Regions from separate parts of the Streptomyces thermoalcalitolerans genome, predicted to be linked through region 1. Evidence: riboswitches for the same ligand, from Rfam matches in the RefSeq annotation. Region 1 holds a riboswitch; each other region holds the start of a gene.
What was found. A riboswitch is a leader RNA that binds a small molecule or an ion and turns the genes downstream of it on or off. The one in region 1 is predicted to bind cobalamin.
Positions count from the first base shown of each region.

Region 2: another riboswitch for cobalamin. It lies ahead of ABD224_RS08255 (energy-coupling factor ABC transporter permease); the one in region 1 lies ahead of ABD224_RS03035 (cobalamin biosynthesis protein).
Region 3: another riboswitch for cobalamin. It lies ahead of ABD224_RS17115 (ribonucleoside-diphosphate reductase subunit alpha); the one in region 1 lies ahead of ABD224_RS03035 (cobalamin biosynthesis protein).

Region 1 covers NZ_BAAAHG010000003.1:53,555-61,004, reverse strand. Annotated here, with positions in the region: gene cobN (cobaltochelatase subunit CobN) at 1-2,069, opposite strand, end outside; gene ABD224_RS03040 (cobyric acid synthase) at 2,066-3,610, opposite strand; gene ABD224_RS03035 (cobalamin biosynthesis protein) at 3,607-4,614, opposite strand; cobalamin riboswitch at 4,724-4,855, opposite strand; gene ABD224_RS03030 (hypothetical protein) at 5,012-5,236, opposite strand; gene ABD224_RS03025 (inorganic phosphate transporter) at 5,319-6,572, opposite strand; gene ABD224_RS03020 (class II aldolase/adducin family protein) at 6,785-7,450, shown strand, end outside.
Region 2 covers NZ_BAAAHG010000009.1:97,303-104,752, forward strand. Annotated here, with positions in the region: gene ABD224_RS08250 (TerD family protein) at 12-1,937, shown strand; cobalamin riboswitch at 2,121-2,306, shown strand; gene ABD224_RS08255 (energy-coupling factor ABC transporter permease) at 2,337-3,044, shown strand; gene ABD224_RS08260 (energy-coupling factor ABC transporter substrate-binding protein) at 3,044-3,415, shown strand; gene cbiQ (cobalt ECF transporter T component CbiQ) at 3,421-4,170, shown strand; gene ABD224_RS08270 (energy-coupling factor ABC transporter ATP-binding protein) at 4,167-5,039, shown strand; gene ABD224_RS08275 (O-acetyl-ADP-ribose deacetylase) at 5,066-5,581, opposite strand; gene ABD224_RS08280 (phytoene desaturase family protein) at 5,578-6,987, opposite strand; gene ABD224_RS08285 (inositol monophosphatase family protein) at 7,193-7,450, opposite strand, start outside.
Region 3 covers NZ_BAAAHG010000028.1:33,747-41,196, reverse strand. Annotated here, with positions in the region: gene ABD224_RS17130 (DUF3311 domain-containing protein) at 1-138, shown strand, start outside; gene mctP (monocarboxylate uptake permease MctP) at 135-1,745, shown strand; gene ABD224_RS17120 (GNAT family N-acetyltransferase) at 1,821-2,333, shown strand; adenosylcobalamin-variant (AdoCbl-variant) riboswitch at 2,452-2,563, shown strand; gene ABD224_RS17115 (ribonucleoside-diphosphate reductase subunit alpha) at 2,695-5,103, shown strand; gene ABD224_RS17110 (ribonucleotide-diphosphate reductase subunit beta) at 5,103-6,131, shown strand; gene ABD224_RS17105 (helix-turn-helix domain-containing protein) at 6,425-7,390, shown strand; gene ABD224_RS17100 (bifunctional albaflavenone monooxygenase/terpene synthase) at 7,412-7,450, opposite strand, start outside.

The DNA.
Region 1 (7,450 bases):
GAGGCCCGCAGCCCCGGCAGCGCGTTCGCCTTCCCGCCCCACACCTGCGAGGAGCGCAGCACGGCCAGCACCAGGTTCACCCGCGGCTCGCCGACCGGTCCGCCGCCCAGGACGTGCAGGCCGTCCCTGATCTGCACGTCCTTGATCTCGCACAGATAGCCGTCGATGTGCATGACGAACTCGTCGAACTCGTCGTCGTCCGGCTGTTCGTCCACCTGCAGGTCGTGGTGCAGCTCGGCGGCCTTGACCAGGGTCCAGATCTGCGCCCGTACGGCCGGTGCCTTCGCCGGGTCCAGGTCGCAGACCAGCGCGTACTCGTCGAGCAGCTGCTCCAGCCTGGCCAGGTCGCCGTAGGTGTCCGCGCGCGCCATCGGCGGCACCAGGTGGTCGACGACCGTGGCGTGCCCGCGCCGCTTGGCCTGGGTGCCCTCGCCGGGGTCGTTGACGATGAACGGGTAGACCAGCGGCAGGTCGCCCAGGACCGCGTCCGGCGCGCATCCGCGTGACAGGCCCAGGCCCTTGCCCGGCAGCCACTCCATCGTGCCGTGCTTGCCCATGTGCACGACGGCGTCGGCGCCGAAGCTGTTCTCGAGCCACCGGTAGGCCGCCAGGTAGTGGTGCGACGGCGGCATGTCCGGGTCGTGGTAGATGGCGATGGGGTTCTCGCCGAAGCCGCGCGGCGGCTGGATCATCACGACGACGTTCCCGAACCGCAGGGAGGCGAGCACGATGTCGTCGCCGTCGACGTACAGCGAGCCCGGCGGCTCGCCCCACGCCTGGAGCATCGCGTCCCGCAGGTCCGGGTCGAGCCGGTCGAACCACGCCCGGTAGTCGGCGAGCGGCACGCGCGCGGGTGCGGCGGCCAGCTGTTCCTCCGTCAGCCACTCCACGTCGTGGCCGCCGGCCTCGATCAGACGGTGGATCAGCTCGTCGCCGTTGTCGGGGTACCCCTCGACCGTGTAGCCCGCCTCCCGCAGGGCGTCCAGCACCCGTACCGCCGAGGCGGGGGTGTCCAGGCCGACCGCGTTGCCGATCCGCGCGTGCTTGGTCGGGTACGCGGTGAAGACGAGCGCGATCCTCTTCTCGGCGTTCGGCTTGTGCCGCAGCCGGGCGTGCCGTACGGCGATGCCGGCCACCCGGGCGGCCCGCTCGGGGTCGGCCACGTACACCGGTACGTCGTCGGGGCCCTGCTCCTTGAAGGAGAACGGGACCGTGATCAGCCGTCCGTCGAACTCCGGGATCGCGACCTGCATCGCCGCGTCCATCGGGGAGAGGGCCGCGTCCGACGCCTCCCAGGCGGCGCGCGACGAGGTCAGGCAGAGCCCTTGCAGCACCGGGACGTCGAGCTCGGCCAGCGCCCCGACGTCCCAGGACTCCTCGTCCCCGCCCGCCGAGGCCTGCGAGGCGTGGGTGCCGCCGGCGGCGAGGACGGTGGCGACCAGGGCGTCGGCCCGTCCCAGGATCTCGTACAGCCCCGGGTCGGCGCCGCGCAGCGAACCGCAGTACACCGGGAGGGCGTTGGCGCCGTGCGCCTCGATCGCGTCGCACAGGGTGTCCACGAAGGCGGTGTTGCCGCTCAGTTCGTGGGCGCGGTAGAAGAGGACGCCCACGGTCGGGCGCCCCTCGGTGAAGGGGCGGTCGCCGTGGATGCCGTACTCCGGCATCTTCCGCGGTTTCTCGAAGCCCTCACCGGTCAGCAGCACCGTGTCCGACAGGAACCGGGCCAGCTCGGCCAGGTTCGCCGGCCCGCCCTCGACGAGGTACCGCAGGGCCTCCGCCACCACGCCCGCCGGCACCGACGACTCGGCCATCAGCTCCGCGTCCGGCACGGCCTCCCCGCCCAGCAGCACGGTCGGGACACCGGACGCCTTCAGCGCGGCGAGTCCGTCCTCCCAGGCGCGCTTGCCGCCGAGCAGGCGGACGACGGCGACGTCCGCGCCGTCGAGCAGCCGGGGGAGTTCCTCGGTGACGTCCACCCGGGCCGGGTTGCCGATCCGGTAGGAGGCGCCCGAGGCACGGGCCGCCAGCAGATCGGTGTCGGCGGTCGACAACAACAACACTGTGCTCATGCGGGTGCTCCCGGGGGAATGAAGGGAAGTCCTCGCGGCGCGCCCGACTCGATGAGCCGCCACAGCGCGTCCGTGTCCGTGTGCTGTTCGATCAGATCGCCGAGCCGGTCGAGCTGTTCCTCGCGCAGGGCGGCGAAGGAGGTGTCGGCGGCCGGGACGAAGCGGCGGCCGGCGGCGGCCGCCACCTCGCGCAGGAAGGCACGCCGGAAGCCGTCCGACTCCAGCGAGCCGTGCCAGTGCGTGCCCCAGACGGCTCCGGACCGGCAGCCGTCCAGGAAGGGCTCCCCGCCGGTGACCTCGGCGACCCCGTGGTGGATCTCGTAGCCCTCGACCCGTTCGCCCAGGGCCTCGCCCTCGGGCCGGGCGAGGGTCTTCTCCCGGGCGAACCGGACCCGTACCGGCAGCAGTCCGAGGCCGTCCACGTGTCCGGCCCGCGACTCGACCTCGTCCTCGATGTGCTCGCCGAGGACCTGGAAGCCGCCGCAGATCCCGAGGACGGGCCGTCCCTCGCGGGCCCTGCGCTCGAGGGCCTCCGCAAGTCCCCGCTCCCGCAGCCACCGAAGCGCCCGGACCGTGCCCCGGGTGCCGGGCACGACGACGAGGTCGGCGTCGGACAGCTCCTCCGGGCGGTCCACGAACCGCACGACGACGCCCGGTTCGGCGGCGAGCGCGTCCACGTCGGTGAAGTTGGACATCAGGGGGACGGCGCAGACGGCGACCCGCAGGATCTCCTCGCCCACCGGAGGGGCCACCGCGGACTCCCGCACAGCCCCCCGCAGCGACACCCTCCCCCACTCTCGGCTTCGCTCGAGCGGGGGGACCCCCAGTCCGTCCTCCTCGTCGATGCCGAGCCCGTGCCGGAAGGGCAGGACGCCGAAGGTGCGCCGTCCGGTGAGCCCGTGCAGCATGTCGAGCCCCGGCTCCAGCAGCGAGACGTCGCCGCGGAACTTGTTGACGAGGAACCCGGCGACCAGCTCCTGGTCCTCGCGGGACAGCAGGGCGAGCGTGCCGAAGAAGGAGGCGAAGACGCCGCCGCGGTCGATGTCGCCGACGATCAGCACGGGCAGCCGCGCACCCCGTGCGACCGCCATGTTGACGATGTCGGTCCGGCGCAGATTGATCTCGGCCGGGCTGCCCGCCCCCTCGCAGATCACCACGTCGTACGTGCCGCGCAGTTCGGCGAGGCAGTCCAGCACCGTGCCGAGGAGCCTGTGCTGCCGCCCGCCGTGGTAGCCGCGTGCGCTCAGCTCGCCCACCGGCCTGCCCAGCAGCACGACCTGGCTGCTCTGCTCGCCGCCCGGCTTGAGCAGCACCGGGTTCATCAGCGCGGTCGGCTCGATCCGGCAGGCCTGGGCCTGCATGGCCTGCGCCCGCCCGATCTCGGCGCCCTCACGGGTGACGAAGGAGTTGAGGGACATGTTCTGCGCCTTGAAGGGCGCGACCTTCACGCCCTGCCGCACCAGCCACCGGCAGATCCCGGCCGTGACGACGCTCTTCCCGGCGTCGGAGGTGGTGCCGGCGACGAGCAGACCGCCGTTCATGACGTCCGTCCCTTCGTCCGTGCCGTCGCCCATGCCTTCAGCCCTGCCCCCGCCCCGGCCCCCGCCCGGCGGGCGCGGGCGCACAGCAGCCTGGCGGCGACGCAGGTGCCGAGCGCGAGCCAGCTCACGCGCCGTGAGAGGCGTACGGCCCGCTCGATGTCCTCCGTCCGGACGGCGCGCCCGGAGCCGTTGAGCACCGGGCGGTGCTCCACGCGCCCGCCGTAGGAGAGCGTGCCGCCCAGCCGTACGCCGAGGGCCCCCGCGAACGAGGCCTCGACCGGGCCGGCGTTGGGGCTCGGATGCTTGCGGGCGTCGGCACGCCAGGCCCGTACGGCACCCCGCGGGTCGCCTCCCGCGACGGCCGCCAGGGCGGCGGTCAGCCGTGCCCCCGGCCAGCCGGCGAGGTCGTCGAGACGGGCCGAGGCCCAGCCGTAGCGGCGGTGGCGGGGGGACTTGTGCCCGACCATGGCGTCCAGGGTGTTGACGGCCCGGAAGCCGAGGAGGCCCGGCACTCCGGCGACGGCGCCCCACAGCAGCGCGCCCACCACCGCGTCGGAGGTGTTCTCGGCGACGGACTCGACGACGGCCCGCGCGATCCCGTCGGCGTCCAGCGCCTGCGGGTCGCGTCCGCACAGGTGCGGCAGCCGCGCCCGGGCGCCGTCGACGTCCCCGGCCCCGAGCGCGCGCCCGATCGTCCGCGCCTCCCGCGCGAGCGAGGTGCCGCCGACGACGGTCCAGGTGGCGGCGGCGGTCAGGGCGACGGAGGCGGCACGGGAGCGGCGTACGGCGGCTGCGGCCAGTGCGGCCACCGCCACGGTGCCCCCCACGCACACGGCGGTGTGCAGGGCGCCCCAGCCGCGGTGGTCCCGCCACAGGGCGCGTTCCACGGCGCTCGCGGCACGGCCGAACACGGCGACCGGATGTCCGCGACGGGGATCGCCGAGGATCAGGTCACCGAGGAGGCCGGCGGTGGCGCCGTACGCGAAAACGCGATCGGCACCCATCGGGTCAGCCGACCGGGGGTACCGAAGGTGCGGTCGGGGTGTCGCTGGTGAACCTCGGTCGGCAGCCGTGCATCGCGATATGTCCTCACTCAGGGTGTCCACGCCCTGGTTCGACGAGACCGACGGGGAGAGTTCCTGGCTCCCGGGAAGTCGCCCTCCCGGTCACAGTGGCGGGACCGCGCCGGATTCGCACCGGCTTCCTCTCTTGCCGCCGTACATGGCCCCGGCAGTCCACCATGCCCCGCGAACGCCCGTCAACTTGCCGTTGACCTGCGCAGGCGCAGTGAGACAAGACCCACACCACCGCGCACGACCGGCGCACGAAAACGCCCGCCCCGCCCGGGGCGTCCTCGGGACGCTCCGGGCGGAGCGGGCGATGCCGCTGGTGCCTGTCGGTTCAGGCCACGATCAGATGGATCCCGTACGCCACCGCGGCGGCGCACGCGGCGAAGCAGACGCAGGCGCCGGTGACCGCGAGCGCTCCGCCGCCGCTGCCCTGCTCGGCGGCCCGGTCGCGGCGGGAGAGAGCGGCGATGCCGAGGCTGAACAGGACCACGAGGCCCACCGATACGCCGAGGCTCACGCCGAAGACGGAGCCGAGGGCCGCCCAGTCGATGTCCATGGGTTTTCTCTTCCTTCTGTCCGGGGCCTTCTGTCCGGGCTTCTGTCCGGGCTTCTGTCCGGGCTTCTGTCCGGGCGCGGACTCAGGCGGCGGCCGGCGGGGTCGCCGCGGGCGCGGTGGGGGCGGATGCCGGGGCGGGGATCGTCGCCGTGAGATCCTCGGCCGCCTGGGAGGCCAGGGTGGCCGGGGTGAGGGCGTCGGACGGCTTCTCGCTGTCGGCGACCGCAGGGGTCTCGTCGGCGGCGTTGACGTTGGTGTGGTCGACGACCTCGCGGCGGGAGATCTTCCAGATCGTGGCGCTGGAGACCACCAGGAAGGCGGCGACGAACCCGGTGCCCCAGTCACCGAGGCGCGTCATGGCCTCCGCGCCGGCGCCGACCAGGGCCGCGGCCGGCAGGGTCAGGGCCCAGGCGACGCACATGCGGGTCGCGGTGGACCAGCGGACGACGCCGCCCTTGCGGCCCAGGCCGGCGCCCATTACCGCGCCGGAGACGACGTGCGTGGTGGAGAGGGAGAAGCCGAGGTGGGAGGAGGCCAGAATGGCGGTGGCCGCGCTGGTCTGGGCGGCGAAGCCCTGCTGCGGCTGGAGGTCGGTCAGCCCCTTGCCCATGGTGCGGATGATGCGCCAGCCGCCGACATAGGTGCCGAGCGCGATGGCGATGCCCGCGGAGGCGATGACCCAGACGGGAGGGTTGGAACCGGGGGCGAGGGCACCGCCGGTGATCAGGGCGAGAGTGATGATGCCCATCGTCTTCTGCGCGTCGTTGGTGCCGTGGGCCAGCGAGACCAGGCCCGCGGAGGCGATCTGGCCGGCGCGGTGGCCCCTCTCGGCCGCCCTGCCGTCCGTGTTCCTGCCGAGGCGGTACGTCAGCCGGGTCGCGACCAGAGCGGAGATGCCCGCGACGAGCGGGGCGGCGACTGCCGGGAGAAGCACCTTGGTGACCAGGACGCCGCCGTGCACCGCGCCGATGCCCGCCGAGGCGACGGTGGCGCCGATCAGGCCGCCCATGAGGGCGTGCGAGGAGCTGGACGGAAGCCCGACCAGCCAGGTCAGCAGATTCCAGAGGATCGCGCCCACCAGGGCGGCGAAGATGACCTCGGGACGAATGCCGCTTTCGTCGACGAGACCTTTGGAGATCGTGTTGGCGACCTCCACGGAGAGGAAAGCGCCCACCAGGTTGAGCACGGCGGACATGGCCACCGCGACCTTGGGCTTGAGTGCGCCAGTGGAGATGGTGGTGGCCATCGCGTTGGCGGTGTCGTGGAAACCGTTCGTGAAATCGAACACGAGTGCGGTGATCACCACAATCGCGAGGATCAGCGAGAAGCTTTCCATTTACCTGGCAATCGTTCGAGCGTCATGGGCGGCTTGAACGTAGGTAACCAGGGTGAACAGAAGATGAACTGAGGCGGTCTTCACGGTGTCCGTTCCAGTGGTCCGCCGGGGAGATACCGGTCGCTTCCGGGGCTGTCCCGACACGGTCGGGGCAGGACGGGGCAACACATGACGGAGCAGCTCAGGGCGGGACGGTGCGGAAGGGGCGGCGCATGGCGGAGCAGCGGCGGGAACGGGAGCGCGCACAGGAGCGGGAACGAGAGCGGGAGCGGCAAGGCGTACAGGACGTACAAGGCGCACAAGAGGCGCAGAACGCGCAGGGAGGCGAGGGGGACGCGCCGGACGCACCGAACGCGGAGGAGGTGGCCGGCGCATGGGAGGCGCTCGTCGCGACGGCCCGCCGCATGGTGTCCGACGGGCTGGTCGTGGGCACCTCCGGCAACGTCTCCGTACGCGTGGGCGACATCGTCCTGGTCACCCCGTCCGGTGTCCCCTACGACCGGCTCACCCCCGACGACGTGACCGGCGTCGACCTGACGGGACGGCAGGTGCTCGGCGCACTGGTGCCGACCAGTGAGCTGCCCATGCACCTTGCCCTCCACCGCACCACCGACGCCCGCGCCGTCGTCCACACCCACGCCGTGCACGCCACGGCCGTCTCCACGCTCGTCACCGAGCTGCCGCCGGTCCACTACATGACCGGCGTGCTCGGCGGACCCGTCCGGGTCGCCCCGTACGCGACGTACGGCACCGAGGAGCTGGCCCGGAACATGGTGCGCGCCCTCGAGGGCCGCACCGGCTGTCTGCTGCAGAACCACGGCACGATCACCTACGGCGCCACCCTCGACCAGGCGTACGACCGCACCGCCCAGCTGGAG
Region 2 (7,450 bases), on a different contig from region 1:
ATCCTTCTGTCATGTCTCTTGCTTCCTCTGCCTTCGACCTGTCCAGCCTGCGCGACTACGCCTTCGACTGGGCCTTGGTAGATGTGGAGACCTCCGGGCTGGTCGCGCGCCGCGACCGGGTGCTGTCCGTGGCCGTGGTGACGCTGGGGCCGGACGGCGAACAGACCGGGGAATATTCGACGCTGCTGAATCCCGGCTGTGATCCCGGGCCCGTGCGGGTGCACGGGCTGACTCCCGAACGGCTGCGCGGGGCGCCCCGCTTCGAGGAGGTGGCCGGGCGGATCGGCGCGATGCTCCAGGGCCGGGTGCTGGTCGCGCACAACGCCCAGTTCGACTACGACTTCCTCGCGCACGAGTTCGCACGGGCCGGTCTGCGGCTGCCGGTCACGCGGAGGCTGTGCACGCTGGCGCTGAACCGGCGGATCGACCCGCCCACCCGCGACCTGAAACTGGGGACGCTCGCCGCGCACTACGGCGTCACGCGGGTGAAGGCGCACGACGCACTCGACGACACCCGGGTCCTGGCCGGGGTGCTGCGGGCCTCGCTGCGGGAGGCGGCGCGGCTGGAGCTGCCCCTGCCTCTGGTGGCCTGCCCGCCGCGGCAGAATTCCCGGTTCGCGCCACGCCCGCCCAAGACGCCGTGCGCCTTCCGCAACCCCGGGCGTCTCACCGCAGGCGGGCCGCTGGTGCAGGGCATGAAAGTGGCCGTCACCGGAGAGACCCGGACCCCGCGGACCGTGCTGGTGGAGCGGGCCGTCGCCGCCGGGTTGAACGTGGTGTCCTCCGTCAGCCGGCACACCAGCGTCCTGGTCGCCGACAACTCCTCCGCCGGCACCGCCAAGGCCCGGCGGGCACGGGCGGACGGCGTGCCGGTCATCGACGAACAGACCTTCCTGGAACTGCTGGACGACGTACGGCCGGGAACTCCGCATGAGGCGGCGGCCCCGGCTCCCCCGGGCACGCCCGCGCAGCCGCCTACCGTGCCCGCGCAGCGGTCACCCGACCGGGTCGATGCCGTCGCTCCCCGGCCTCCGGCCCCCGTTTCCGCTCCCTCTCCCGCCACGGGGTCAGGAACACGGCCCGGCCCCGACGAGCCGGAGCACCAACCGAAGCCTGCCCGGCGCCGCGCGCGACCGAACGGTCCCCTGGCGGGGCGACGTGTGCTCGTCCTGGGCGGCACGCACCCCCAGGCCGCAAGGGCCCGTGCGCGCATCGTCGAACTCGGGGGCGCCGCCGCCATCAACCTGTCCGCGAGCGTCACCGATGTCGTCCTGCTCCCCAGGGGTGAGACCGACCGCCGTATGCGGCGCATCACCTCGCTCGCCGTGCCCACGCACGACGCGGCCTGGCTCGACGCCCCGGTCCTCGAGCAGGCCGCCGACGACCGGCGCCCGGCCCCTCAGGTGCTGCCGCGCGGCGGCGTCGTCGACCTTCCCGGTCCGGACGAGCGGACCCCGGCGTCCCCGTGGACCGTCACGGCCTCCTGGGCGCAGCAGACGACGTGTGAGATCGACGTGGTCGCGTTCGTGCTCGATGAGGACGAACAGGTGGCCTTCGACGAGGACTTCGTCTTCTACGGTGCCCCGGAGAACCCCGGTGGGACGGTACGGCTGCTCAGCGACGGACCGACCGAGCAGACCATCAGCATCGACCTCGCCACGCTGCCGCCGTCGGCCCGGCGCGTCGTCGTCGCGGCCGCCATCGACGGCACGCCCACCTTCGGCGACGTCGGCGCCATCCAGATCAGCTCCGGTCCCGGCACCAGTGCCGCGCCGTTCGTCCAGGCCACCGTGGACGCCGCGACCACCGAGCGCACCATGCTGCTCACCGAGATCTACCGTCGCGGCCCCCGCTGGCGGCTTCGCGTCGTCGGCCAGGGCTACGACCACGGTCTGGACGCCCTCGCCCGTCGGTACGGCGTCGACGTCGTCGACTGATCCGGCCGGCCCGCGCGGCGAACGCCTCGTACGCCCCGCCGCCCGGGGGCACGAACCGCGTCTCCTCGACGGCGGCGCGGACACGCGGCAGCGGGAGGCCGACGGCTCCGGTGCGCTCGCGCGCTCTCCCGCCGTGCTCGTGTGCGCTCTCCCGCCGTGCTTGTCAGCGGCTTCCGCCGGGCACTACGCTCACCATGCTTCGGTGAACGGGAAATCCGGTGTGATGCCGGTGCGGCCCTCGCCACTGTGATCGGGAAGTCCGGCTCCGGCCCCTCGCGGGCAGCCACTGGGCCTTCGCGGGCCTGGGAAGGCGGAGTCCGGGCGCTCTCACCCGTCAGCCAGGAGACCGGCCGAGGCGCGTCAACCATCCACGAGGTGCTGGAGAGGGTCTGCCGAGCCATGCACATAGCCGAGGGCTTTCTGCCTCCGGCGCACGCGGTCGCCTGGGGCGTCGCGTCCGCGCCGTTCGTCGTCCACGGAGTACGGACACTCACCCGTGAGGTCAGGAAGCACCCGGAGAGCACACTGCTCCTCGGCGCCTCCGGTGCCTTCACCTTCGTCCTGTCCGCTCTGAAACTGCCGTCGGTCACCGGGAGTTGTTCCCATCCGACCGGCACCGGGCTGGGTGCCATCCTGTTCCGGCCGCCGGTCATGGCGGTGCTGGGCACCATCACGCTGCTCTTCCAGGCGCTGCTGCTGGCCCACGGCGGGCTGACCACGCTCGGCGCCAACGTCTTCTCCATGGCGGTCGTCGGGCCCTGGGTGGGGTACGGCGTCCACCGGCTGCTGCGCCGCTGTGACGTGCCGCTGATGGTCGCGGTGTTCTTCGGCGCGTTCGCCGCCGATCTGTCCACCTACTGCGTCACCTCCGTGCAGCTGGCGCTCGCCTTCCCCGACCCGGGCAGCGGATTCCTGGGAGCGCTCGGCAAGTTCGGTTCGGTCTTCGCCGTGACGCAGATCCCGCTCGCAGTGAGCGAGGGGCTGCTCACGGTGCTCGTGATGCGGCTGCTGGTGCAGTCCAGCAAGGGTGAACTGACCCGGCTGGGGGTGCTCGTGACCGGCGGGCGGACCGAGGCGAAGGCGACCGGCACCGGGGCGGTGGCGTGATGAGGAAGAACACGAGGACCAACCTCCTGCTGCTGCTCGCCGTGGTCGCGCTCGCCGTGCTGCCCCTGGTGCTCGGCCTCGGCGACCACAAGGAGGAGCCGTTCACCGGCGCCGACGCCGAGGCGGAGACGGTGATCACCGAGCTCGAACCGGACTACGAGCCGTGGTTCTCCCCGCTGTACGAACCGCCCTCCGGGGAGATCGAGTCTGCGCTGTTCGCCGTGCAGGCCGCCCTCGGCTCGGGCGTGCTCGCCTACTACTTCGGTCTCCGCCGGGGCCGCCGGCAGGGTGAGCAGCGGGCCCGCGCACGGCAGGCCGCCGCCGAGGACGCCGGGAGCACCGCCGAGAAGTCCGAGGTCCAGGGGTCCTGAGTCCCGTGCTGCCGATCGACACGGCGGCGCACAGCAGTCGCTGGCGCTGCCGCCATCCCGTGGACAAGGCCGTGCTCGGACTGGGCCTGACCGCCCTGGCGATCGCCCTGCCGCCCTGGCCGGGCGCGGCCCTGGTGCTCCTCACCACCCTCGTGGTGCTGCTGGGCCCGGCGGGAGTGCCGGGCCGGCGGCTGTGGCGTGCCTACCGGGTGCCTCTGGGCTTCTGCGTCACCGGAGCCGCCACCCTCCTCGTCCAGGTCGGCGGCCCGGAGGGAGTGCTGTCCCTCGCCGACGACGGACCGCGCCGCGCCGGTGAACTGCTGCTGCGCACCTCGGCCGCCTCCCTCGGTGTGCTGCTGTTCGCCTTCACCACCCCGATGTCCGACCTGCTGCCCCGGCTGATCAGGGCCGGGGTGCCCGACCCGGTCGTGGACGTCGCCCTGGTGACCTACCGCATGAGCTCTCTGCTGCTGGACTCGATCCGCCGGGTCCGTGCGGCCCAGGCCGCCCGGCTCGGGCACACCACCCGGGCCGCGACCTGGCGCTCCCTGGCCGGACTCGGCGCCACCGCCTTCGTCCGCGCCTTCGACCGGGCCTCCCGGCTCCAGGCCGGACTCGCCGGACGCGGCTACGACGGCACCCTGCGGGTGCTGGTGCCCGAGGCCCGGGTCTCCGTCCGGTTCACCCTCGGCAGCGTCGTGCTCCTCGGCTGCGTCGCCGCTCTCACCTTCGTGCTGAAAGGGCCCTTGTCATGAGTGAGCCAGGTGAGCAGGTGCTCGTCGCCCTGCGGGGGGCGTCCTTCGCCTACGAGGACGGCCCCACCGTCCTCGACGGCCTCGACTTCGACATCCGCGAGGGACGCGCGCTCGTTCTGCTCGGCCGCAACGGCAGCGGCAAGACCACCCTGCTGCGGCTGCTCAGCGGGGGGCTGAGGCCCCGCACCGGCCGGCTGACCGTCGAGGGACGGCCGGTGACGTACGACCGCAAGGGGCTGACCCGGCTGCGGACCACCGTCCAGCTGGTCGTCCAGGACCCCGACGACCAGCTCTTCGCCGCCTCCGTCGCCCAGGACGTGTCGTTCGGGCCGCTCAACCTCGGCCTGCCGGACACCGAGGTCCGGGCCCGGGTCGACGAGGCCCTCGGCGCCCTCGGCATCACCCATCTGGCCGACCGGCCCACCCATCTGCTCTCCTACGGGCAGCGCAAACGCACCGCCATCGCCGGTGCGATTGCCATGCGGCCCCGTGTGCTCATCCTCGACGAACCGACCGCCGGCCTCGACCCGGACGGGCAGGAGCGGCTGCTCGTCACCCTCGGCGAGCTGCGGGCGGGCGGCACCACGGTCGTCATGGCCACCCACGACGTCGACCTCGCCCTGCGCTGGGCCGACGACGCGGCCCTGCTCACCCCGGACGGGGTGCGGACCGGTCCGGCGGCGGCGATGCTGGCCCGTACGGATCTGCTCCGGCAGGCGGGGCTGCGGCTGCCGTGGGGCGTCGCGGCGGCGGAACTGCTGCTCGCGCAGGGCCTGTTGACGGATGCCGCGGCCGCTCCGCGCACCCCGGAGGAGCTGTCCGCGTTCCTGCGGGCCGACACCGCTTCCCCGGTCCGCGCCGACGGCTGACGCATCCGGCACACGGCCGGCCGGGGTCAGCCGATCCGTGCGGCGAACGCCCTGTACGCCGTGTCGTCGAAGAGCACGAATCGCACCTCCTCGACGGCGGTCCCGGTCCGCCGGACGGTCTCCACCGCGATCCGGGCCGCGTCGTCCAGCGGCCAGCGGTGGACGCCGGTGGAGATGGCCGGGAAGGCGACCGTCCGTGCGCCGAGCTCGTCGGCGACGCGAAGGGACTCGCGGTAGCAGGAGGCCAGCAGGTGCGAGCGGTCCTCGGTGCGGCTGTGGACGGGACCGACGGTGTGGATCACCCATCGGGCGTCCAGGTCACCGGCCGTCGTGGCGACCGCCTGGCCGGTGGGCAGGCCCTTGCCGTAGCGGGAGGCGCGCAGGGCACGGCACTCCTGGAGGATCGCGGGGCCGCCGCGGCGGTGGATGGCGCCGTCGACGCCTCCGCCGCCGAGAAGGGAGGAGTTGGCGGCGTTGACGATCGCGTCGACGCGCTGCCGGGTGATGTCGCCCTGGACGAGGGTGAGGGTGGTGGACGTCATGACTGCCGCAGCCTCCGCCAGACGGCCTTCGCCGCGTTGTGCCCCGACATGCCGTGCACTCCGGGGCCCGGCGGGGTGGCCGAGGAGCAGAGGAAGACGGCCGGGTGCGGAGTGCTGTACGGGAAGAGGGACGGCTTGGGACGCAGCAGGAGCTGAAGCCCCGAGGCCGCGCCGGTGGCGATGTCGCCGCCGACGTAGTTGGCGTTGCGGGCGGCGATCTCGGGCGGGCCGGCGACGGCACGGGCGAGGACACGGTCGCGGAAGCCGGGGGCGTAGCGTTCCAGCTGGCGTTCCACGGCGTCGGTGAGGTCCCCGGTCCAGCCGTTGGGGACATGGCCGTACACCCAGAAGACCTGCTTCCCGGCGGGTGCGCGGGTGGGGTCGGCGACGCTGGGCTGGACCGTGATGAGGAAGGGCCGGTCGGGTGCGCGGCCCTCGCGGGAGGCGGCACGCAGCGCGGCGCCGATCTCGGCGCTGTTCGCGCCGATCTGCACGGTGCCGGCGCTGCGGGGCTCCTCCGCGGTCCACGGGACCGGCCCGTCCAGCGCGTAGTCGATCTTGAAGACGGCGGCGCCGTAGCGGTAGCCGTCGTAGTACCGGCCGAGGCCGGCGATGCGGGCCAGCGCGGTGGGCGAGGTGTCGAAGACGTACGCCCGTGCGGGCGGCAGGTCGTCGAGGCGTTTGACCTCGTAGTCGGTGTGCAGGGCGCCGCCGAGGTCCTTCAGGTAGGCGGCGAGCGCGTCGGAGATCGCCTGGGAGCCGCCGCGGGCGACCGGCCAGCCGCGGGCGTGCGCGGCCAGCGCGAAGACCAGGCCGATCGCGCTGGTGGCGAAGCCGCTGAGCGGGGAAATGACGTGCGCGACGAGACCGGCGAAGAGGGTCTTGGCACGCTCGTCGCGGAAGCGTCGCATCAGCCAGGTGGACGGGGGCAGGCCGACCAGGCCGAAGCGGGCGAGGGTGACCGGGTCGCGGGGCAGCGCGGTCAGGGGCAGCGACATGAAGTCGCGGACCAGGGTGTCCCACCGGGGCAGGAACGGCTCGACCAGCCTGCGGTACGCCCCCGCGTCGCGCGGCCCGAAGGAGGCGGCCGTCTCGGCGACCGACCGGGACAGCACGGCCGCGGTGCCGTCCGGGAAGGGGTGGGCCATGGGCAGCGGGGCGTGCAGCCACTGCAGGCCGTAGCGCTCCAGGGGCAGGGCGCGGAACGCGGGTGAGTTGATGCCGAGGGGGTGCGCGGCGGAGCACGGGTCGTGCCGGAAGCCGGGCAGGGTGAGCTCCTCGGTGCGGGCGCCGCCGCCCACGGTGTCACGCGCCTCGAACACGGCGACGGAGAAGCCGCGGCGGGCGAGTTCCACGGCGGCCGTCAGGCCGTTCGGTCCCGCACCCACCACGACCGCATCGAGCATCGACGGCACCTTCGGACCCCTTCGTCAGCCGATGGCCACTCAGGGTCAGGATATGCCGCGAGACCGACACTCCGGAGGCCGGACGCCTGGACGGCCGGGAGCCCGGCGCCCGGAGCCGGGTGGTCCGACGCCGGACACGGGCCGGAGCGGGGAGGGACGCGGGAGGGACGCGGAGGCCGGAGGCGCCGGCGTCCGGCGGCCCGGCTCAGGAGGCCGGGGCCGGGTCTCCTGTCCCGGGGTGCGGGCCGGGGCCCGCCGTGCCGGACAGCAGCCCGGCCACCTTCTGTGCCGTCGCCGCGTCCCGGGCCGCCGTGAACGGCAGGGAGTTGCCGCCCGTGATGCGGAACGGAGCGCCGGTCAGGGTCAGCTGGGCGCCGCCGGCCTCCTCGACCAGCAGCAGGCCCGCCGCGTGGTCCCACGCCGCCTCCCACGAGAAGGCCGTGGCGTCCACCTCACCACGGGC
Region 3 (7,450 bases), on a different contig from region 1:
GGGATCCCGTTCTTCTACTGGTACCAGATGCTGTGGGTGATCATCTCCACGGCGCTGACGATGGTCGCCTACAAGCTGTGGCAGCGTGACCAGCGCGACCGCGCCACCCGGTCCGAGGACGGAGGCGCGTCGAAGTGAAGGACGGCGTCAACGGCGTCGCGCTCGGCGTCTGCATCTTCTTCTTCCTGCTCGTCACCGTCATGGGCTTCATGGCCGCCCGCTGGCGCAAGGCCGAGAACGAGCACACTCTCGACGAGTGGGGGCTGGGAGGACGGTCGTTCGGCACCTGGATCACCTGGTTCCTGCTCGGCGGCGACCTGTACACGGCGTACACCTTCGTGGCCGTGCCCGCGGCGATCTACGCGACCGGCGCGGCCGGCTTCTTCGCGGTGCCGTACACGATCCTGGTGTACCCGTTGATCTTCACGTTCCTGCCGCGGCTGTGGTCGGTGTCCCACCGGCACGGGTACGTGACGACCTCGGACTTCGTCCGCGGCCGGTTCGGCTCCAAGAGCCTGTCGCTGGCGATGGCGCTCACCGGCATCCTCGCCACCATGCCGTACATCGCGCTCCAACTCGTCGGCATCCAGGCGGTGCTGGACGTGATGGGCGTCGGCGGCGGCGACAGCACCCACTGGTTCGTGAAGGACCTGCCGCTGCTGCTCGCCTTCGGTGTGCTGGCGGCGTACACCTACTCGTCGGGGCTGCGTGCGCCCGCGCTGATCGCGTTCGTGAAGGACACCCTCATCTACCTCGTCATCGCGGTCGCGATCATCTACATCCCGATCAAGCTGGGCGGCTTCCACGACGTGTTCGCCAAGGCGGGCGAGAAGTACGCCGAGGCGGGGGCGGGCGGTCTGGTGCCGGCACCGGCCGGCCAGTGGACGTACGCCACGCTGGCCCTGGGCTCCGCGCTCGCGCTGTTCATGTACCCGCACTCGATCACCGCGACGCTGTCCTCGCGCAGCCGTGAGGTGATCCGCCGCAACACCACCATCCTGCCGCTGTACTCGCTGATGCTGGGCATGCTCGCTCTGCTGGGCTTCATGGCCATCGCGGCCGGGGTGAAGGTGGACAACGGCCAGCTCGCCATTCCGCAGCTGTTCGAGAACATGTTCCCGGACTGGTTCGCGGGCGTGGCGTTCGCGGCGATCGGCATCGGTGCGCTGGTGCCCGCGGCGATCATGTCGATCGCCGCCGCGAACCTGTTCACCCGCAACGTCTACAAGGACTTCATCAGGCCGAACGCCACGGCCGAGGAGGAGACCCGGGTCTCCAAGATCGTGTCGCTGCTGGTGAAGGTGGGCGCGCTGGTCTTCGTGCTGGCCATGGACAAGACGGTCGCCATCAACTTCCAGCTGCTCGGCGGCATCTGGATCCTGCAGACCTTCCCGGCCCTGGTCGGCGGTCTGTTCACCCGCTGGTTCCACCGCTGGGCGCTGCTGGCGGGCTGGGCGGTCGGCATGGTCTACGGCACGGTCGCGGCCTACGGGGTCGCCTCGCCGACGCAGAAGCACTTCGGCGGTTCGGCGAAGGAGATCCCGGGCATCGGCGAGGTCGGCTACATCGGTCTGACGGCGTTCGTGCTCAATGCGGCCGTCGTGGTGGTCCTGACGGTCGTTCTGAGGGCGGTCAAGGCGCCCGAGGGCACCGACGAGACCAAGCCGGAGGACTACACGGCGGACGCGGGCGACCCGGGGGTCGAGGTGGAACTCCCGCCGGCCACCGCGGGAGCCGCCCGCTGAGGAACGGGTGTGACGCGGGCCGCCGGTTCTCCTCCGGCGGCCCGCTGTCGTATCCGTGCGGCACACTTCACGCCCATGGACTTCACGATCCGGCCGGTGGAACCCGGCGAGTACGACACCCTCGGGGAGATCACCGCCCAGGCCTATCTCCAGGACGGGCTCCTCGATTTCGGGGAGAGCGACGCGTACCTCGGCGAACTGCGCGACGTGGCCAAGCGGGCGGCCGCCGCCGAGGTGCTGGTGGCCGTGGCGGACGACAACGAGGTGCTCGGTGGCGTGACCTTCGTGCCCGCCGGAGGTCCCCTGGCCGAGATCTCCGGCCCGGGCGAGGCCGAGATACGGATGCTCGCGGTCGCGCACGCGGCCCGCCGCCGGGGTGTCGGCGAGGCGCTCGTACGGGCCTGTCTGGACCGGGCACGGGCCATGGACGGCTGTGTCCGCGTGGTGCTGTCGACCCAGAGCACCATGCACTCCGCCCACCGGATCTACGAACGCCTGGGCTTCGTCCGCACACCCGAACGCGACTGGAACCCCCTGCCGCACATCGACGACATCACTCTGCTCACCTACGCGCTGACGCTGAACTGACGACCGGACCGGCACCGAGCCGGCTCCGGGCCGACGCCACGTTACCCATCTGACCCAGGCTCAGCACAACATCTGGGGGTGCTTCCCCGCCCCGGCACAACATGTATGCTCATGCTCGCTGTCGCCGCAGGGGAATCCGGTGCGAATCCGGAACTGTCCCGCAACGGTGTATTCGCACACGTGTGCCCGCATGGCCGTGTACGTGCGTCAGTCCGAGTACCTGCCGGCAGTGCACCCGGCCGCCCGGTCCGGGTGCCCCGACGTCCAGGCCTCGTGGGGTGGGCCGGTGGACGCGACGCCGCGTGCGCTCGTGTGCTGCCCTGCCCTCGACGAGGCCCGTGCCGAGCGAGGGAGATCCCACGTGACCATCGCGTCAGCCGACCCGGCCTCAGCCACGGCCCCGGAGGCCGGCAGTCCCGGCGCCGCACTGCTGCAGACCCTGACCGAGTTGACCGCCGACCTTCCCGACGCCGACCCCGGCCGGGTCGCCGCCGCCGCGCTGCGCGGCCGGTCGGCCCACGCCGACGAGGCCGAGCTGCGGGAACTGGCCACGGAGGCGGCCGCCGGACTCATCTCCGAGGACCCCGCCTACTCACGGCTGGCCGCCCGGCTGCTGACCCTCGGCATCCGCGACGAGGTCGCCTCCCAGGGCGTCACGTCGTTCACCGGCTCCATCGCCGTCGGTCACCGCGAGGGCCTGATCGCCGACCGGACGGCCGCGTTCGTCCGCGTGCACGGCGAACGGCTGGACGCCCTGGTCGACCCGGCCGCCGACGACCGCTTCGGCTACTTCGGTCTGCGCACCCTGTACAGCCGCTATCTGCTGCGGCACCCGGTCAGCCGCAAGGTGATCGAGACGCCCCAGTACTTCCTGCTGCGGGTGGCGAGCGGCCTGGCCGAGGACGACACCGCGCGCTCCCTCGACGAGGTCGCGGAGCTGTACGGGCTGATGAGCCGCCTCGACTACCTGCCCTCCTCCCCCACGCTGTTCAACTCCGGCACCCGGCACCCCCAGATGTCGTCCTGCTATCTGCTGGACTCCCCCGGGGACGAGCTGGACTCGATCTACGAGCGCTACCACCAGGTCGCCCGTCTGTCCAAGCACGCCGGCGGCATCGGCATCGCCTACTCCCGCATCCGCTCGCGCGGTTCGCTGATCCGCGGCACCAACGGGCTCTCGGGCGGCATCGTGCCGTTCCTGAAGACCCTGGACGCCTCGGTGGCCGCCGTGAACCAGGGCGGCCGGCGCAAGGGCGCGGCGGCGGTCTACCTGGAGACCTGGCACGCGGACGTCGAGGAGTTCCTGGAGCTGCGGGACAACACCGGCGACGACGCCCGCCGCACGCACAACCTGAACCTCGCGCACTGGGTCCCCGACGAGTTCATGCGCCGGGTGGACGCAGACGAGCAGTGGTCGCTGTTCTCCCCCTCCGACGTGCCGGAGCTGACCGATCTGTGGGGCGAGGAGTTCGACGCCGCGTACCGGGCCGCGGAGGCCAGGGGCCTGGCGAAAAAGACACTGCCGGCCCGCGAGCTGTACGGCCGCATGATGCGCACCCTCGCGCAGACCGGCAACGGCTGGATGACCTTCAAGGACACCGCCAACCGCACCGCCAACCAGACGGCCGAGCCCGGCCACGTCGTCCACTCCTCCAACCTCTGCACGGAGATCCTGGAGGTCACGGACGACGGCGAGACCGCGGTCTGCAACCTGGGGTCGGTCAATCTGAGCGCGTTCGTGCGCGACGGGGACGGCGAGGACAGCAAGGACAGCGGGGACAGCGGGGGCGTCGGGAGCATCGACTGGGAGCGGCTGGACGAGACGGTCCGCACCGCCGTCACCTTCCTCGACCGCGTGGTCGACATCAACTTCTACCCGACCGAGCAGGCACGCCGGTCCAACGCCCGGTGGCGCCCGGTGGGCCTGGGGGTCATGGGCCTGCAGGACGTGTTCTTCAAGCTGCGGCTGCCCTTCGACTCCCCGGAGGCGAGGGCCCTGTCCACCCGGATCGCCGAACGGATCATGCTCGCCGCGTACGAGACCTCCGTCGCGCTCGCCGAGCGGCACGGCCCCCTTCCGGCCTGGGAGAAGACCCGTACGGCCCGGGGTGTGCTGCACCCCGACCACTACGACGTCGCGTTCACCTGGCCCGAGCGCTGGGCGGCCCTGCGCGAGCGCGTCGCCGCGGCCGGCATGCGCAACGCGCTGCTGCTCGCCATCGCCCCGACCGCCACCATCGCCTCGATCGCGGGCGTGTACGAGTGCATCGAGCCGCAGGTCTCCAACCTGTTCAAGCGCGAGACGCTGTCCGGGGAGTTCCTCCAGGTCAACTCCTATCTGGTGGCCGACCTGAAGAAGCTCGGCGTCTGGGACGCCCGGACCCGGGAGGCACTGCGCGAGGCGGGCGGCTCGGTGCAGGGCTTCGTCTGGATCCCCGAGGACGTACGGAAGCTGTACCGCACGGCGTGGGAGATCCCGCAGCGCGCCCTGATCGACATGGCGGCCGCCCGCACCCCGTTCCTGGACCAGTCGCAGTCCCTGAACCTGTTCATGGAGACGCCGACCATCGGCAAGCTCTCCTCGATGTACGCGTACGCGTGGAAGCAGGGCCTGAAGACGACGTACTACCTGCGTTCCCGCCCGGCCACCCGGATCGCCCCCGCGGCCCGGGCACAGCACCGCACCACCGCCCCCGCACCGCGGGCGACCGCGTCGGACGCCGTCGCCTGCTCCCTGGAGAACCCCGAGTCCTGCGAGGCCTGCCAGTGATGTCCACCCGTCCCCCGGCCGCCCGCCCCCAGAATCTGCTCGACCCCGGCTTCGAGCTGACCCTGCGTCCGATGCGCTACCCCGACTTCTACGAGCGCTACCGGGACGCCATCAAGAACACCTGGACCGTGGAGGAGGTCGACCTCCACTCGGACGTCCCCGACCTCGCGAAGCTGACGCCGGGCGAGCATCACCTCATCAGCCGGCTGGTCGCGTTCTTCGCCACCGGCGACTCGATCGTCGCCAACAACCTGGTGCTGACCCTCTACAAGCACATCAACTCCCCCGAGGCGCGGCTGTATCTGAGCAGGCAGCTCTTCGAGGAGGCGGTGCACGTCCAGTTCTATCTGACGCTGCTGGACACCTATCTCCCCGACCCGGACGACCGCGCCGCCGCCTTCGCGGCCATCGAGCACATCCCCTCCATCCGCGAGAAGGCCGAGTTCTGCTTCACGTGGATGGACTCGGTGGAGGAGCTGGACCGTCTGGAGACGAAGGCGGACCGCCGTCGCTTCCTGCTCAATCTGATCTGCTTCGCCGCGTGCATCGAGGGTCTGTTCTTCTACGGCGCCTTCGCCTACGTGTACTGGTTCCGCAGCCGGGGCCTGCTGCACGGGCTGGCCACCGGCACCAACTGGGTGTTCCGGGACGAGACGATGCACATGTCGTTCGCCTTCGACGTGGTGGACACCGTCCGCAAGGAGGAGCCGGACCTCTTCGACGACGCGTTGCAGCAGCAGGTCACCGACATGCTGAGGGAGGCGGTCGGGGCCGAGCTGCAGTTCGCGCGTGATCTGTGCGGTGACGGCCTGCCGGGGATGAACACCGACTCCATGCGGCAGTACCTGGAGTGCGTCGCCGATCAGCGTCTGACACGTCTCGGCTTCGCCCCGGTGTACGGCTCGGACAACCCCTTCTCCTTCATGGAGCTCCAGGGTGTTCAGGAGCTGACCAACTTCTTCGAACGGCGTCCGTCGGCGTACCAGGTGGCGGTGGAGGGCACCGTCGACCTGAACGAGGACTTCTGACCGGCGCACCTCTGCCGGGGGTCCCGGTTCTTCCGGGGCCCCTGGTCCTTCCGGGGCTTCCGGCCCTCCCGGGCCCGCCGGAGCTGACGGTCGATACGGAGGTCGCGGACGGCACCGATCGCCGCGGGCAGGACCATGAGGACCAGGAGCCCGAGGACGGTGATCAGGGTGATGAGACCTTGCAGCTGTGTCGTATCCATGGACACCACTGTCGCGCCGGGCACTCCCTTTCGTGAGTGGCAGGACTGCCGTACATCTTCAAATTCCTGCCACTGCCGCGGCATACTGGCAGCATGCTGAAGAACGTGGCCGCCGTCCTGCTGGACCAGGTGCATCCCTTCGAACTCGGCGTCGTCTGCGAGGTCTTCGGACTCGACCGCAGCGACGAGGGGCTGCCGGTGTACGACTTCGCGACCGTCTCCGCGGAGGGGACGCCGCTGCGCACCCACGTCCCCGGTCTCACGTTCTCGACGCCGTACGGCCTGGAGCGGCTGGAGGAGGCGGACCTGATCGTGGTGCCGGCCTCGGACGCGGCCCCCTCGTGCGACTTCCCGCCCGCGCTGCTCGACGCGCTCAACCGGGCCGTGGACCGCGGGGCGCGGGTGCTCAGCGTCTGCTCGGGCGTCTTCGTGCTGGGCGCCGCCGGGCTGCTGGACGGGCGGCGCTGCGCGGTGCACTGGCGGCACGCGGAGGAGCTGGCGCGGCGCTTCCCGCGGGCGGTCGTCGAGCCGGACGTGCTGTACGTGGACGAGGACCCGGTGATCACCTCGGCCGGGACCGCGGCGGGCATCGACGCCTGTCTGCACATCGTGCGCAAGGAGCAGGGCCCCCAGGTCGCCAACCGGATCGCCCGGCGGATGGTGGTGCCCCCGCACCGGGACGGCGGGCAGGCCCAGTACATCGAGCGGCCCCTGCCCACGTCTCCCTGCGACACGGTCGGCGAGGTGCTGGCCTGGATGGAGAGGCACCTCGACCAGGAGATCACCGTCGAGCAGCTCGCGGCCCGCGCGCACATGTCCCCGCGGACCTTCGCCCGTCGCTTCCAGCAGGAGACCGGTACGACCCCGTACCGCTGGCTCCTGCGTCAACGCGTGCTGCTGGCACAGGAGTTGCTGGAAGCGACGGACGAGACGATGGATGCGATCGCGAGCCGGACGGGGTTCGGGACGGCGGCGGCGCTGCGGCACCAGTTCATCCGCACGCTGGGCACCACCCCGAACGCCTACCGGCGCGCGTTCAGGGGCCCGCGGGCCGCCTGAACGCGTGGGTTCCCGCTCGCGTCACCTCGGCACCGGCCGGACCAGCAGATTCCGCGGACG